Regions from separate parts of the Hydrogenophaga sp. UC242_50 genome, predicted to be linked through region 2. Evidence: riboswitches for the same ligand, from Rfam matches in the RefSeq annotation. Region 2 holds a riboswitch; the other holds the start of a gene.
The links. A riboswitch is a leader RNA that binds a small molecule or an ion and turns the genes downstream of it on or off. The one in region 2 is predicted to bind glycine.

Region 1 (6,128 bases), 2.0 Mb from region 2:
GGCACCCGGTTCGATGCGCCTGCGCGCCGGTGCGTCGGGTTTGAGCAGCGCGCTGCTGCCCGGGCTCAGCGTGTGGCGTGCAATGCGAATCACGGTGCCGTCGCGCAGGGCGGCCGTGATGCCGGCGGAGGTCGAGGCTTCCAGCACGGTGCGCCACGCGCAAGGCGCCACTGTCCCGGTAGGGCGCGAGGGCCCGGCGGATGCCGGCCGGGTCGTCGGCCTGCACGGCTTGCTTCAGATGGCCTTCCGGCCCCGCGGGGCCGCGCTGGTGCTGTGCATTCAACAGGCCGGCGCGCAAGGCATGGGTGGCGGCGCGCTGCTCGGCCACGTGGATGGTGGTGGTCACATCCAGGCCCCGCGAGTAGGCCTCGTCCCCATAACGCTCCACCAGCATCTTGCGAACCTGTTCGACCGCGTAGGCCGATGCCGGGTCGGTCGACGGGTGGTTCAGCGCCAAGGTCAGGGGCTCGGCGCGGGCCTGCTCATAGGCCGGCTCATCGAGATGCCCCAGCTCGCGCATGCGCTTGAGAATGTGCTGCTGGCGCACGGTGGCGCGCTCGCGGTTGGCGACCGGGTTGTAGGCGGAGGGCGCCTTGGGCAGGCCGGCCAGCATGGCCGCCTCGGCGACGCTGAGCTGGTCGAGCGTCTTGTCGAAGTAGACCGATGCGGCCGCCGCGAAACCGTAGGCCCGTTCGCCCAGGTAGATCTGGTTCATGTACAGCTCCAGGATCTTGTCCTTGCTGTAGACCGATTCGAGCTTGTAGGCCAGCATGATCTCCATGACCTTGCGCCGGTAGGTCTTCTCCCGGCTCAGGAAGAAGACCCGCGCGACCTGCATGGAGATGGTGCTGCCACCTTGCGCGTGCCCACCGGCCAGGAGGTTGCCGAGCGCCGCGCGAACGAGGCCCGCGTAGTCCACCGCCCCGTGTTCGTGGAACCGCGCGTCCTCGATGGCCAGCAAGGCCTGCTGCATGCGCAACGGGATGCGCTCGATCGGCACGAACTCGCGCCGCTCTTCGCCGTACTCGGCGAGCAGGCTGCCGTCCCTGGCGTGGATGCGCATGGGCAGCATCGGTTCGTAGTGGGCCAGGTGACCAACCTCGGGCACCTGCTGCCACAGGCGGTGCAAGGCATGGGCGGCGCCGAGGGCAACGCCGATGCACAGGCCAAGGGCCAGCGCGGCGAAGAACCGGGCCGTGAAAGGGGTTCGAAAGGAGAACATGGGCAAGGCTCAGGTGAAAGCGCCTCTCCCCCTGTCCTTTTACCTGAGAGTTTCGACTGCGTCGGCAGTCTGCCCCTTCGGTGTGCCGGTGCGCGCGCGGTGCGGCTCGGCCTCTCTCCAGTCGGCGAAATGTGTCTGCGGTCCGGTGGCCTGAGCGATCATGGGAGTTTGCGCCTTCGGCGGAGGCGCGACACGCCTCGCTCTCCCGCAGAGCGTCGCAGTCTATCAGAGGGTCAAAACCCGGGCGTCACACCGGTGCGCGGGCACCCGTGCCACCCGGCCAGGGCGTGAGCACCTCGTGTCCCTCGGGCGTGACGGCCACCATGTGTTCCCACTGGGCGGACAGGGAGCGGTCTTTGGTCACGACGGTCCACCCATCGGCCAAGGTCCGGGTCTCGCGCTGGCCTGCGTTGAGCATGGGTTCGATGGTGAAGACCATCCCCGGCTCCAGCCTGAGCCCCTCGCCGCGCCGGCCATGGTGAAGCACGTTCGGTTCTTCGTGGTAGATCCGGCCAATGCCGTGCCCGCAGTACTCGCGCACCACGCTGAAGTGCTCTCGATGGGCGACGGACTGGATGGCATCGCCAATGTCCCCCAGCGTCGCGCCGGGCCTGACCTGCCGGATGCCGGCCAGCAGGGCTTCGTAGGTGGTCTCCACCAGACGCCGGGCCAGCACGTTGGGTGTGCCGACGAAGTACATGCGGCTGGTGTCGCCGAACCAGCCGTCCTGGTTGACGGCCACATCGATGTTGATGATGTCGCCCTTCTTCAGCAGCTTGTCGGGCGAGGGGATGCCGTGGCAGACCACCTGGTTGACGGAGGTGAGGATGGTCTTGGGGTACCCGTGGTACCCCAGGTTGGCCGGGATGGCGCCCTGGACATTCACGATGTGGTCGTGGCAGATCCGGTCCAGCGTCTCCGTGCTGACCCCGGGGACGACGTGGGGCTCGATCATGCCGAGCACCTCCGCGGCCAGCCTGCCGGCGCGCCGCGCCATCTCGATGTCCTCGGCGGACTTGATGGTGATGCCGCGAGCCACTAGCGCTGGCCCGCCGGGGCTGTGCGGGACTTGCCCGGTGGGGTCGCGGCCGCCACGGTGATGTCCAGGCCCCCCGCGAGTTCCGCCCGCACCAACAGCTGGCAGATCTCCCGGTGGTCCAGCGCCGGGTGAAGCTCGGTCAGCATGCCAACCCGCATCCAGTGTTCGGCCTGCGCATTGATGGACCTGCTCAGCGCATTCCCCGCCACGCGCAGGTTCTCGTGCATCAGGTCCGAAATCTTGACGATCCCCATTCATCACCTATATATGAAACGTATATGAATTATATACGCCTCAAGGTGGACGGCGGCTAGTTGGGGTTGGCCGGCGGGGTGGGTGGCGCGGCGGCCGGTGGGGGGTCCACCGGATCCAGCAGGCCCTTGGGCGGGTTGCGCTTCATCTCACCGGCCAGCGTCAGCTGCTCGGGACTCATGCATTCATCGGCCAGCCGCTTGCCCAGTTGCTGGCTCATGAGCATGGACTTGTTGCCCAACTGCAGCCACATGGCGCCCCGCTTCGGGTCTTCGAGCCGGATGGCACCGGTGCGGCTTTCCACCGGGTGCATGTAGTACCGCGCGTTGCGCATGTTCTTCACCTGCACGATGAAGAACCCCTGCCGCTTGGCGGGCACGATCTCCACAGCCGAGCCCAGTTCGCAGGGGATGTTGCCGAGGTACACGCGCTGCGCGACCGCGAGATCGGCTTCGGTGAGGTTCACGCTGGAATCCTCTTCGATCGGTGTCACTTCTTCCACGGCCTTGGCCGCGGAGCGCGCCAGCGGCGCGCGTTTGGTCGTGGTGGTGGGTTTGGCCGCTGGCTTGGCGGCGGGCTTCGCGGGGGTCTGCTGCGCCATCACCGGGATGGGCGCGAACGCCACGGCGCTCAGGGAGAAGACGAGGGCAAGGATTTTCATGGGCCATAGTCTGCCCGCATGGCCGCTGAAATGCTGTTCGCAGATGTTTCGACCGCATCCACCGTGGGCCGCCCATGGCGCGGCTAGGGAAAGAACAACAGCACGGCGAACACGGCAAACAGCGCGAGGTGCATGTAACCCTGCAGCGCCGAGGTGCGCTGGCCGTTGAAGGTGAGCATGCTCAGCACGGCGGTGCGCACAAACAGGGCCGTGTCCATGTGGGAGATGCCCATGACGACCTGCTTGTCGTACAACAAGCCAATCGCCAGCACCGCGGGAACCGTGAGCCCCACGGTGGAGACAAAGGCACCCAGACACAGGTTGACGGCCCGCTGCATCTCATTGCCCAGCGCCGCGCGCACGGCGGTCAAGGACTCGGGGGTGAACACGATCAGGGCGATGAGCACGCCACTCACGGCCACGGGCGCGCCCGCGGCCGCAATGCCGTAGTCGAGCACGACGGCCAGGTGGTGGCCCAGCAGAACGATCGGAACAATCATGGCCAGCAGCAGCAGCGAATGCACCCAGACATCCTTCCTGCTTTGCTGGACAGAACCCTCCGCCTTTTCGGTCTCGGTCGGCGCCCTGGAGGTGCGTTCCATGCGGCGCACCACCATCGCCCCGGGAGGGGGCTGAACGAAGAGGCGCTTGTGGCTGCCGATCTGCTTCCACAGGAAGGCCGCGTACAGCAGCGCGGTGAGGACACCGATGCCCATCGCCTGCTCAGGCCCGAATTCACCCGCTGTGCTGGTGAACTTGGGCAGCACCAGGGCCACCGTGGTCAACAGGGCAATCATCGACAGGTAGGCCGTCGCCCCCTGCGCATTGAACTCCTGTTCGCCATGCCGGGCAGCGCCCACCGCCAGGCAGATCCCCATCACGAGGTTCAGGATGATCATCAACACGGCAAAAATGGAATCGCGCCCGATCGTGGGAGCTTCCCCCGGACCCAAGAGCACCGAGGCAATCAGGATGACCTCGATGGACACGATGGACAGCGTCAGGATGAGCGTGCCGTACGGCTCGCCCAGTTTGTGCGCCAGGTAGTCCGCCTCATGCACGACACCAAACGATGCCGCCACGATGGTGCGCCAGCAGCACGGCGAAGCTCAGGCCGGCGACACCGGGTGTGAGTGGCGCGGCCAGCCAGGAGGAACCGTAAAAAGAGAACAACCCCACCACAACCCATGCACCGAGCAGAAGCGCCCAGGTGGCTGGAGAGATGAGCCGCGCGCGCGCGGCGGGTGGGTGGAGGGGGGAGGCGTTGACCATGGCGACCACTTTCACAAGCAGTGCGGGGGCCGTCCCTCGCGGTTGAATCCATGCCGATGGGGTCGTCCCCATTCGGCCTCACACCTGGCGCGTGAGCCCCACAATTATAGGTTTCGAGCTTGTGACCCCGTGAACCGCCTCAGCCGCGCCTCTCCTCTCACGGCATTGGCGCGGGCCTGAACAGGACCTGTGAAGCGGCCCTGTTCGGGCGCCATGCGGCTGGAGAAGAAACGGTGCTCGTGACCGCTCAGAGATGGGCCGATGCCATGTGGGCCATCGCCAAGGCCGTGTCCGGCGCGGAGCCGTCCTCCAGATGCCAGCAAGCGGAAAGGCCCGCCCAGGCCAGGATCCATTGAAGCAGCCGCCTGCGCTCGAGACCCGCCGAGGCGGCAACCACCTCCAGCCGGCGGAGAAACCGCTCCGGCGAGGTGGCGGTCTCAGCGTCGGGATTGCAGAAGAGGTTGGCGTAGTCAAAACCGCGTTCGCCCCACAGGCCCTTGGGGTCGATCGCGAGCCAACCGCGTGGACCGAAGTCCAGGACGTTGCCGTGGTGGATGTCCCCGTGAAGCACACCGACATCCCGCGCCGAGGCCAACAAGTCCCGTGCGGTCGCTGCGGCCGTGGCGAAGATGCCGCCTCTTGCTGCCGCGCAGGCCTCCAGCCCTTGAAACCAGGTGGGCAAGTCGGTGAGTGCCGGTGGCGGCCCTGGCCGGGGCGCGTGCAGTCGGGCGACCACGGCACACAGGATGTTGCAGGCTTCATCGTCGCGCCCATGGCGAGCCATCTCGGCGAGCGCCATGCCGCCTGGCGCGCGCTCCAACAGCAGCGCCGGGCCCTCGTGGGCCAGCACCCTGGCCGCACCGTCGCCCTGCCACCAGGCCATCAATGCCGCGCCGGCCCGCTCCTCCTGTTGGGTGGCCAGCTTCAGCATGGCGGGCGTCCCGTGGAACCGCACGGGCAGGAGCTGCCCGCTGTTCGTGACGACAGGCGGGCCGTCGGGCACCAGGCCCCAGCGATGGATGTGCTCGGCCCTCACGACACCTTACTGCATGCCCCCTGTCACCTGCATTGCTCGTCAAACGTGCTCGTCATGGTGGACACCACCTCGGGGCGGATGCCGAGCCAGGTCTCGACCTTCATGTTCGTGGCCTTGGCTTCGCACTGGAGCCGCGCCTGTTCGGGCGGTTTTGCCGGCATCAGCTTGATCAAACCCGACAGGGCATCGCAATACAGTTTGAAGTTCTTCGCGCGCAATGCGTTGTCTCTCTGGGTGCGGAGCTTGTCGTACTCGGCACACTGCGGATCGGGTGCCGCGACGGACACGGCGGCGAGCAAGGACAGGGTCAGGCCAAGAAGGAGTTTGCGCATGGGAACGGGTCCGGGGCGGGACGTGGTTGGGTCGGAAGGAGAGATGGTCAACAGACGATCGCGAGTATTCATCGCGACCCTCCCTGGCGTGAAGTGACCCCGGTCACATGGCGGCGGGTGAGAACGGCAGATCAGCGCGCCAGCGCGTCCAGCAGCTGTTGCGCTTGCACAGGTTTGTGCAGGAAGGGCACACCGCTGGTTCGGATGTCGGTGATGCGTTGCGGCGCGGTCTCGCCGGTCACCAGCAAGGTGCGCAGGTGGGGTGAGGTGTTGCGCAGGACCAGGAGGTAGTCCAGGCCGTTGCGTTCTCCCGG
Region 2 (6,128 bases):
CTGCTCGCGGGCGGCTGCCCGGGTCCGCCACCACCCCTTCGTCAACGCCTTGGCCGGCGCGCAGCCTCTGTGGCAACCGCGAATGGGGGCCTGCGCATTCGGACGCCGCCACCGTCCTGCGAAACAACGCAGGCGCACCACCGTTGGTGTGCCCGACCTCGCCCACCCAGCAGGCGAGGGATCAGGACTTCATCAAGCGTAGTCAGACAGGGGCACGCAGCTGCAGAACAGGTTGCGGTCCCCGTACACGTTGTCCACGCGGCCCACGGGCGGCCAGTATTTGGCGTGGGCCCGGGTGGAGGCGCTGGCGGCGCCCACGTCGCGCGCATAGGGGTGTGGCCAGTCGGCCTTCATGAGGCTGGGCGCGGTGTGCGGCGCGTTCTTGAGCGGGTTGTCGTCCTGCGGCCAGACGCCGTTCTCTACCTGACGGATCTCGTCGCGGATGGCGATCATCGCGTCTATGAAACGGTCCAGCTCGTCCAGCGTCTCGCTTTCGGTGGGTTCCACCATCAGCGTGTTGGCGACCGGGAACGACAGCGTGGGCGCGTGGAAGCCGTAGTCCATCAGGCGCTTGGCCACGTCTTCGGCCATCACGCCGCTGGTGTCCTTCAAGGGCCGCAGGTCCAGGATGCATTCGTGCGCCACGTGGCCGTTGGCACTCGCGTACAGCGTGGGGTAGTGCGGCGCCAGGCGCTTGCTGATGTAGTTGGCCGCGAGGATGGCGGCTTCGGTGGCATGCTGCAAACCCTCCGCGCCCATCATGCGGATGTACATCCAGCTGATCGGCAGCACGGCGGCGTTGCCCAGCGGCGCGGCGCTGATGGCGCCCACGCCGTTGACCGGCAGACCACCCGCCGCATGGCCGGGCAGGAAGGGCACGAGGTCTTCCACCACGCAGACCGGGCCCACGCCGGGGCCGCCGCCGCCATGAGGAATGCAGAAGGTCTTGTGCAGGTTGAGGTGGCTCACGTCGCCGCCGAATTCACCCGGCGCGGCCACGCCCACCAGGGCGTTCATGTTGGCGCCGTCCACGTAGACGCGCCCGCCGTGCTGGTGCACCAGCGCGCAGAGTTCCTTCACGGTGGTCTCGAACACGCCGTGGGTGCTGGGGTAGGTGATCATCACGGCGGCGAGGTGGGCGCTGTGCTGTTCGCACTTGGCCTGGAGGTCGGCCATGTCCACGTTGCCGTTGTCGTCGCACTTGGTGACGACGACCTGCATGCCCACCATCTGCGCGCTGGCGGGGTTGGTGCCGTGCGCGCTGCTGGGGATGAGGCAGATGTTGCGGTGGCTTTCACCGCGCGAGGCGTGGTAGGCCTGGATCACCAGCAGGCCGGCGTATTCGCCCTGCGAGCCGGCGTTGGGCTGCAGGCTGATGCCGGCGTAACCGGTGGCCTGGCAGAGCCAGGCGCGCAGCTGTTCGTCGAGCAGCTGGTAGCCCTGCAGCTGGTCGGCCGGGGCGAAGGGGTGCATGTTGGCGAACTCCGGCCAGGTGATGGGGATCATCTCGCTGGTGGCGTTGAGCTTCATGGTGCAGGAGCCCAGCGGGATCATGCTGCGGTCGAGCGCGAGGTCCTTGTCGGACAGCGCGCGGATGTAGCGCAGCATGCCGGTTTCGCTGTGGTGGGTGTTGAACACCGGGTGCGTGAGGAAGTCGCTGGTGCGGCGCAGTTCGGCGGGGATGAGTGGCTCCACGCCTTTTTCGAAGGTGTCGAAGACGGGCAGGGCCTGGCCGTCCTTGGCGAAGATTTTCCAGAGCAGGGCGATGTCGTCGCGGGTGGTGGTTTCGTCGAGCGAGACGATGAGGTACTCGCCCCAGGCCTTGCGCAGGTTGGCGCCATGGGCCACGGCGCGGGCCATGAGGGCGTCGGTCTGGTCCTTGGTGTGCAGGGCGAGGGTGTCGAACACGCCTTGTTCGCCGTGGTGGGTGTCGCGGTGACCGAGTTGCTCCAGGCCGCTGGCAAGGATGGCGGTGTAGGCGGCCACGCGGTTGGCGATGCGCTTCAAGCCCTGCGGGCCGTGGTACACGGCGTACATGCTGGCAACCACAGCGGGCAGCACCTGCGCGGTGCAGATGTTGCTGGTGGCTTTTTCGCGGCGGATGTGCTGCTCGCGCGTCTGCAGCGCGAGGCGGTAGGCGGGCTGGCCGTGCACGTCCACGCTCACGCCGACCAGACGGCCCGGCAGCGAGCGCTTGAATTCGTCGCGGCAGGCCATGTAGCCGGCGTGCGGGCCGCCCGCGCCCATGGGCATGCCGAAGCGCTGCGTGGTGCCGACCACGATGTCCGCGCCCATCTCGCCCGGGGGCTTGAGCAGGGTGAGCGCGAGCAGGTCGGCGGCGACGATGAAGGCGGCCTGCTTGCCGTGCACGGTGGCGGCGTCCTTGGTCCAGTCGTGCAGCCAGCCGCTGGAGGCGGGGTACTGGGTGAAGGCGGCGAAGTAGTCGCCGTCCGACAGCATGGCGGCCCATTCCTCGCCCGACATCGCGATCTTCACCGTGAGGCCCAGGGGTTTGGCGCGGGTCTGCACCACTTCGATGATCTGCGGGTGCACGTCGCCCGAGACGATGAAGGTGTTGCCCTTGCTCTTCACCGAGCGTTTGGCCAGGGTCATGGCCTCGGCGGCGGCGGTGGCTTCGTCGAGCATGGAGGCGTTGGCGATGGCAATGCCGGTGAGGTCGCTCACCATGGTCTGGAAGTTGACCAGGGCTTCCATGCGGCCTTGCGAGATCTCGGCCTGGTAGGGCGTGTAGGCGGTGTACCAGGCGGGGTTCTCCAGCACGTTGCGCAGGATCACGCCGGGCGTGAGCGTGCCGTGGTAACCCTGGCCGATGAAGCTCTTGAACACCTTGTTCTTCTGCGCCAGCGCCTTGAGCTCGGCCAGCGCCGCGGCCTCGGTGACGGCCGGTGGCAGCTGCATGCCCTGGCTGCGCGCGATGCTGCGCGGCACGATGCCGTCGATCAGCGCGCGGCGCGAGGCCTCGCCGATGACCGAGAGCATGTGGGTCTCGTCGGCCTGGCCGATGCCGATGTGGCGCGCCACGAATTCTGACGGGTTTTCGAGTTCACCGAGGGGTTTGACAGAGGGCATCAGCATGGAAGGCTCCGGCGGGAGAAGAGGCGGATCAGGCGTTGGCGAAGGTGTTGTAGGCGGTCTCGTCCAGCAGGGCGTCGACCTGGGCCGGGTCGGAGAGCTTGACCTTGAAGAACCAGCCGGCCTTGAGCGGGTCGGTGTTTGCGCAGCGACGGGTCGGCGCGCAGGGCTTCGTTGACTTCGGTGACTTCGCCGCTGACGGGCATGTACACGTCGGCCGCGGCCTTCACAGACTCGACCACGCCGGCCACTTCCTTTTGCGCGAAGCTCTTGCCGACTTCGGGCAGGTCGACGAACACCACGTCGCCCAGCGCGTCCTGCGCGTGCACGGTGATGCCGACGGTGGCGATGCCGCCGTCAACGGTGATCCATTCGTGGTCTTCGGTGTACTTGGTGGTCATGAAAAAGCTCCTGAAAAAAGAAACGAAAAAAGTGAGATCAGCCGCGGAAGTATCGGTTGGGCACGAAGGGCATGGCGCTGACTTCCATGGGCACGGGTTTGCCGCGCACCATCGCCACCACGGGCGTGCCCAGGGCGGCGTGTTCGGGTGTGACGTAGCCGATGGCGATGGGCTTGTTGGCGCTGGGGCCGATGAGGCCGCTGGAGGTCTTGCCGATCACCTCGCCACTGGTGTTCTGCAGTTCGACGTTCTCGCGCACGGGCACCCATTCCTGGGCGATCAGGCCCACGCGCTTGCGGGTCAGCGGTTCGCTGCCGTCGAGCTGCGCGAGCACGCGCGCCGCGCCGGGGAAGCCGCCCGCGCGCGCGCCGCCGGTGCGGCGCACTTTCTGCATGGCCCAGTTGAGCCCGGCTTCCACCGGGGTGGTGGTGGTGTCGATGTCGTTGCCGTAGAGGCACAGGCCGGCTTCGAGGCGCAGCGAGTTGCGCGCGCCCAGGCCGATGGGCATCACTTCGGGCTGGGCCAGCAGGGTGCGCACGAACTGGTCGGCGCGGTCGCCGGGCAGGGAGATTTCGAAGCCGTCTTCGCCGGTGTAGCCACTGCGGGTGACGAAGAGGTCGGCACCGTGCCACTGGAAGGGCGAGCCGGTCATGAAGATCAGTTTTTCGACGCCGGGCACGAGGCGCTGCAGCACGTCCACCGCCAGCGGGCCCTGCAGCGCGAGCAGGGCGCGGTCGGGCAGGGGGATGACTTCGCAGCGCGAGCCGATGCGCGCCTGGATGTGCGCGATGTCACCAGCCTTGCAGGCGCCGTTGACGATGACGAAGAGGTCGTGCCCGCGGTTGACGAACATCAGGTCGTCGATGATGCCGCCCTCGTCGTTGAGCAGCAGGCCGTAGCGCTGCTTGCCCACGCCGAGGTCGATCACGTCCACCGGCATGAGCGTCTCGAAGGCGGCGGGGGCGTCGGGCCCGACCAGGCGCAGCTGGCCCATGTGCGAGACGTCGAACAGGCCGGCGGCCTTGCGGGTGTGGTGGTGTTCGGCCATGAGGCCGGTGGGGTACTGCACCGGCATGTCGTAGCCGGCGAAGGGCACCATGCGGGCGCCCAGTTCGACGTGGAGCTTGTGCAGCGGGGTCTGGAGAAGCGGGGCGGCGGCAGCGGGCACGGCAGAGGCTTTCAGGCAAGGGGGCAGGCCCCGGTGGGGCGAAACACGGTTCATCCGTGCGCTGCCCCACTGTCCGCTTTACCTGAGAGATTCACGCGGGCGATGCCGCGCTTGCTCCTTCGGTGGGCCGCTTCGAGGAACGGCCTCTCTCCAGGGGGGTACACCGGCCTCGCGGCCCGTGTTTGCCAGTCCTTTTGCCTGAGCGTTCAGGGCACCCGGTGTGCGGTGCCGCCTGCGCCTTCGGCGAGCCTTCTCCGGGGACCGGATCGGCTTCTCTCCTGACCCGGCGAGTGTATCGCACGGCGTCCGGCGGGCCGGTGTTTCAGGGCGTTTCCAGGGCCGATTCGGGCAGCAGGCGGGCCAGCCGCTCGCGGATGCCGTCGGCGCGTTCGCTGCCGGCCAGGCGCTCCACGTCGGCCATCATGGCCCGGCTGACGGCCAGCATGTCGCCCACGTCGCGCGCTTCGCGCAGGGCGTCGCGGTAGCGCTGGGCCATGGCCTTGTCGCGCGGGGCGAACATGCGCTCGCTCAGGTCGAACAGGAACATGCGCGCGCTGGCGAGCGAGCGGGGGCCGGAAAAGGCGTCGGCGGAGACGGTGGGCGGGGTGTTGGCCGGCGTGCGGGGCGGCGGTGGTGCTTCGTCCACAAGGTAGCCGCGCGAGATCAGGTCGGCCGCGAGCGTGGGGCCCTGGCCCTCGAACAGGGCGAACAGCTCGGCATCGGGTTTGCGGCCATCGGCCAGCAGCAGCAGGGCGCGCTCGCGCTGCGCGAGTTGGCGTTGCCCGGGTCGCAGCTCGGCGCGGCCCTTCTGGGTCTTGTTCAGCATGGCATCTCGGCGTCGTTCACGGAGCCTGCACTGTGGACAGCCCATGTGACGGCGCGGTGAACACCGCGCAGGTAACCGGCCTGCGGTCGGTTTCAGCCGGCGAACGTGGTTTCCGGCAGGCCGCGCACGCCCGGCACTTCCAGGGCAAACAGCGCGCCCGACAGCGGTGCGCTGGCCAGCGCCTGCGAGCCCAGCCGCACCGAAGCGCTGGTCACATAGAGCGTGCCGAGGTCGGCGCCGCCAAAGCAGCAGCTGGTGGGCCGTGGCACCGGCAGGCGCACCCGCATCAGCTCGCGGCCGTCGGGGCCGAAGCGCGCCAGTTCCCAGCCGTCCCACACGGCCACCCAGAGGCAGCCCTCGGCATCCACCGTCAGGCCGTCGGGTTTGCCTTCGCCCGCGCCGAAGACCACGAGGGGGCGGCGGTTCGCGATGCGGCCGGCCGCGAGGTCGAAGTCGTATTCGTAGATGGTCTTGCGGAAGGTGTCGGTGAAATACATCCGCGTGTTGTCGGGGCTGAAACCCAGGCCGTTGGGCACGGTGAAGCCGCTGTCGACCTTCTCCCAGCTGCCATCCGGATCGACGCGAAAGAGGTTGCCCCGGTTGGCCATGGCGCCCATGTCCATGGAGCTGACCCACAGCC

Region 1: it holds a riboswitch for glycine, as region 2 does, so the genes downstream of both, ACFJGX_RS03910 (transglycosylase domain-containing protein) here and gcvT (glycine cleavage system aminomethyltransferase GcvT) in region 2, are expected to answer to the same signal.

What each region holds. Positions count from the first base shown of each region.
Region 1 is NZ_CP170553.1:759,799-765,926, forward strand. Features, by position in the region: partial or broken gene ACFJGX_RS03900 (penicillin-binding transpeptidase domain-containing protein) at 1-70, opposite strand, end outside; partial or broken gene ACFJGX_RS03905 (hypothetical protein) at 4-171, opposite strand; partial or broken gene ACFJGX_RS03910 (transglycosylase domain-containing protein) at 578-1,222, opposite strand; glycine riboswitch at 1,351-1,440, opposite strand; gene map (type I methionyl aminopeptidase) at 1,470-2,261, opposite strand; gene ACFJGX_RS03920 (ParD-like family protein) at 2,261-2,515, opposite strand; gene ACFJGX_RS03925 (hypothetical protein) at 2,572-3,174, opposite strand; partial or broken gene ACFJGX_RS03930 (calcium:proton antiporter) at 3,258-4,446, opposite strand; gene ACFJGX_RS03935 (aminoglycoside phosphotransferase family protein) at 4,694-5,482, opposite strand; gene ACFJGX_RS03940 (hypothetical protein) at 5,506-5,814, opposite strand; gene ACFJGX_RS03945 (ATP-binding protein) at 5,946-6,128, opposite strand, start outside.
Region 2 is NZ_CP170553.1:4,102,345-4,108,472, reverse strand. Features, by position in the region: gene gcvP (aminomethyl-transferring glycine dehydrogenase) at 193-3,096, opposite strand; partial or broken gene gcvH (glycine cleavage system protein GcvH) at 3,125-3,494, opposite strand; gene gcvT (glycine cleavage system aminomethyltransferase GcvT) at 3,532-4,716, opposite strand; glycine riboswitch at 4,722-4,826, opposite strand; glycine riboswitch at 4,839-4,953, opposite strand; gene ACFJGX_RS20890 (hypothetical protein) at 4,985-5,488, opposite strand; gene ACFJGX_RS20885 (SMP-30/gluconolactonase/LRE family protein) at 5,581-6,128, opposite strand, start outside.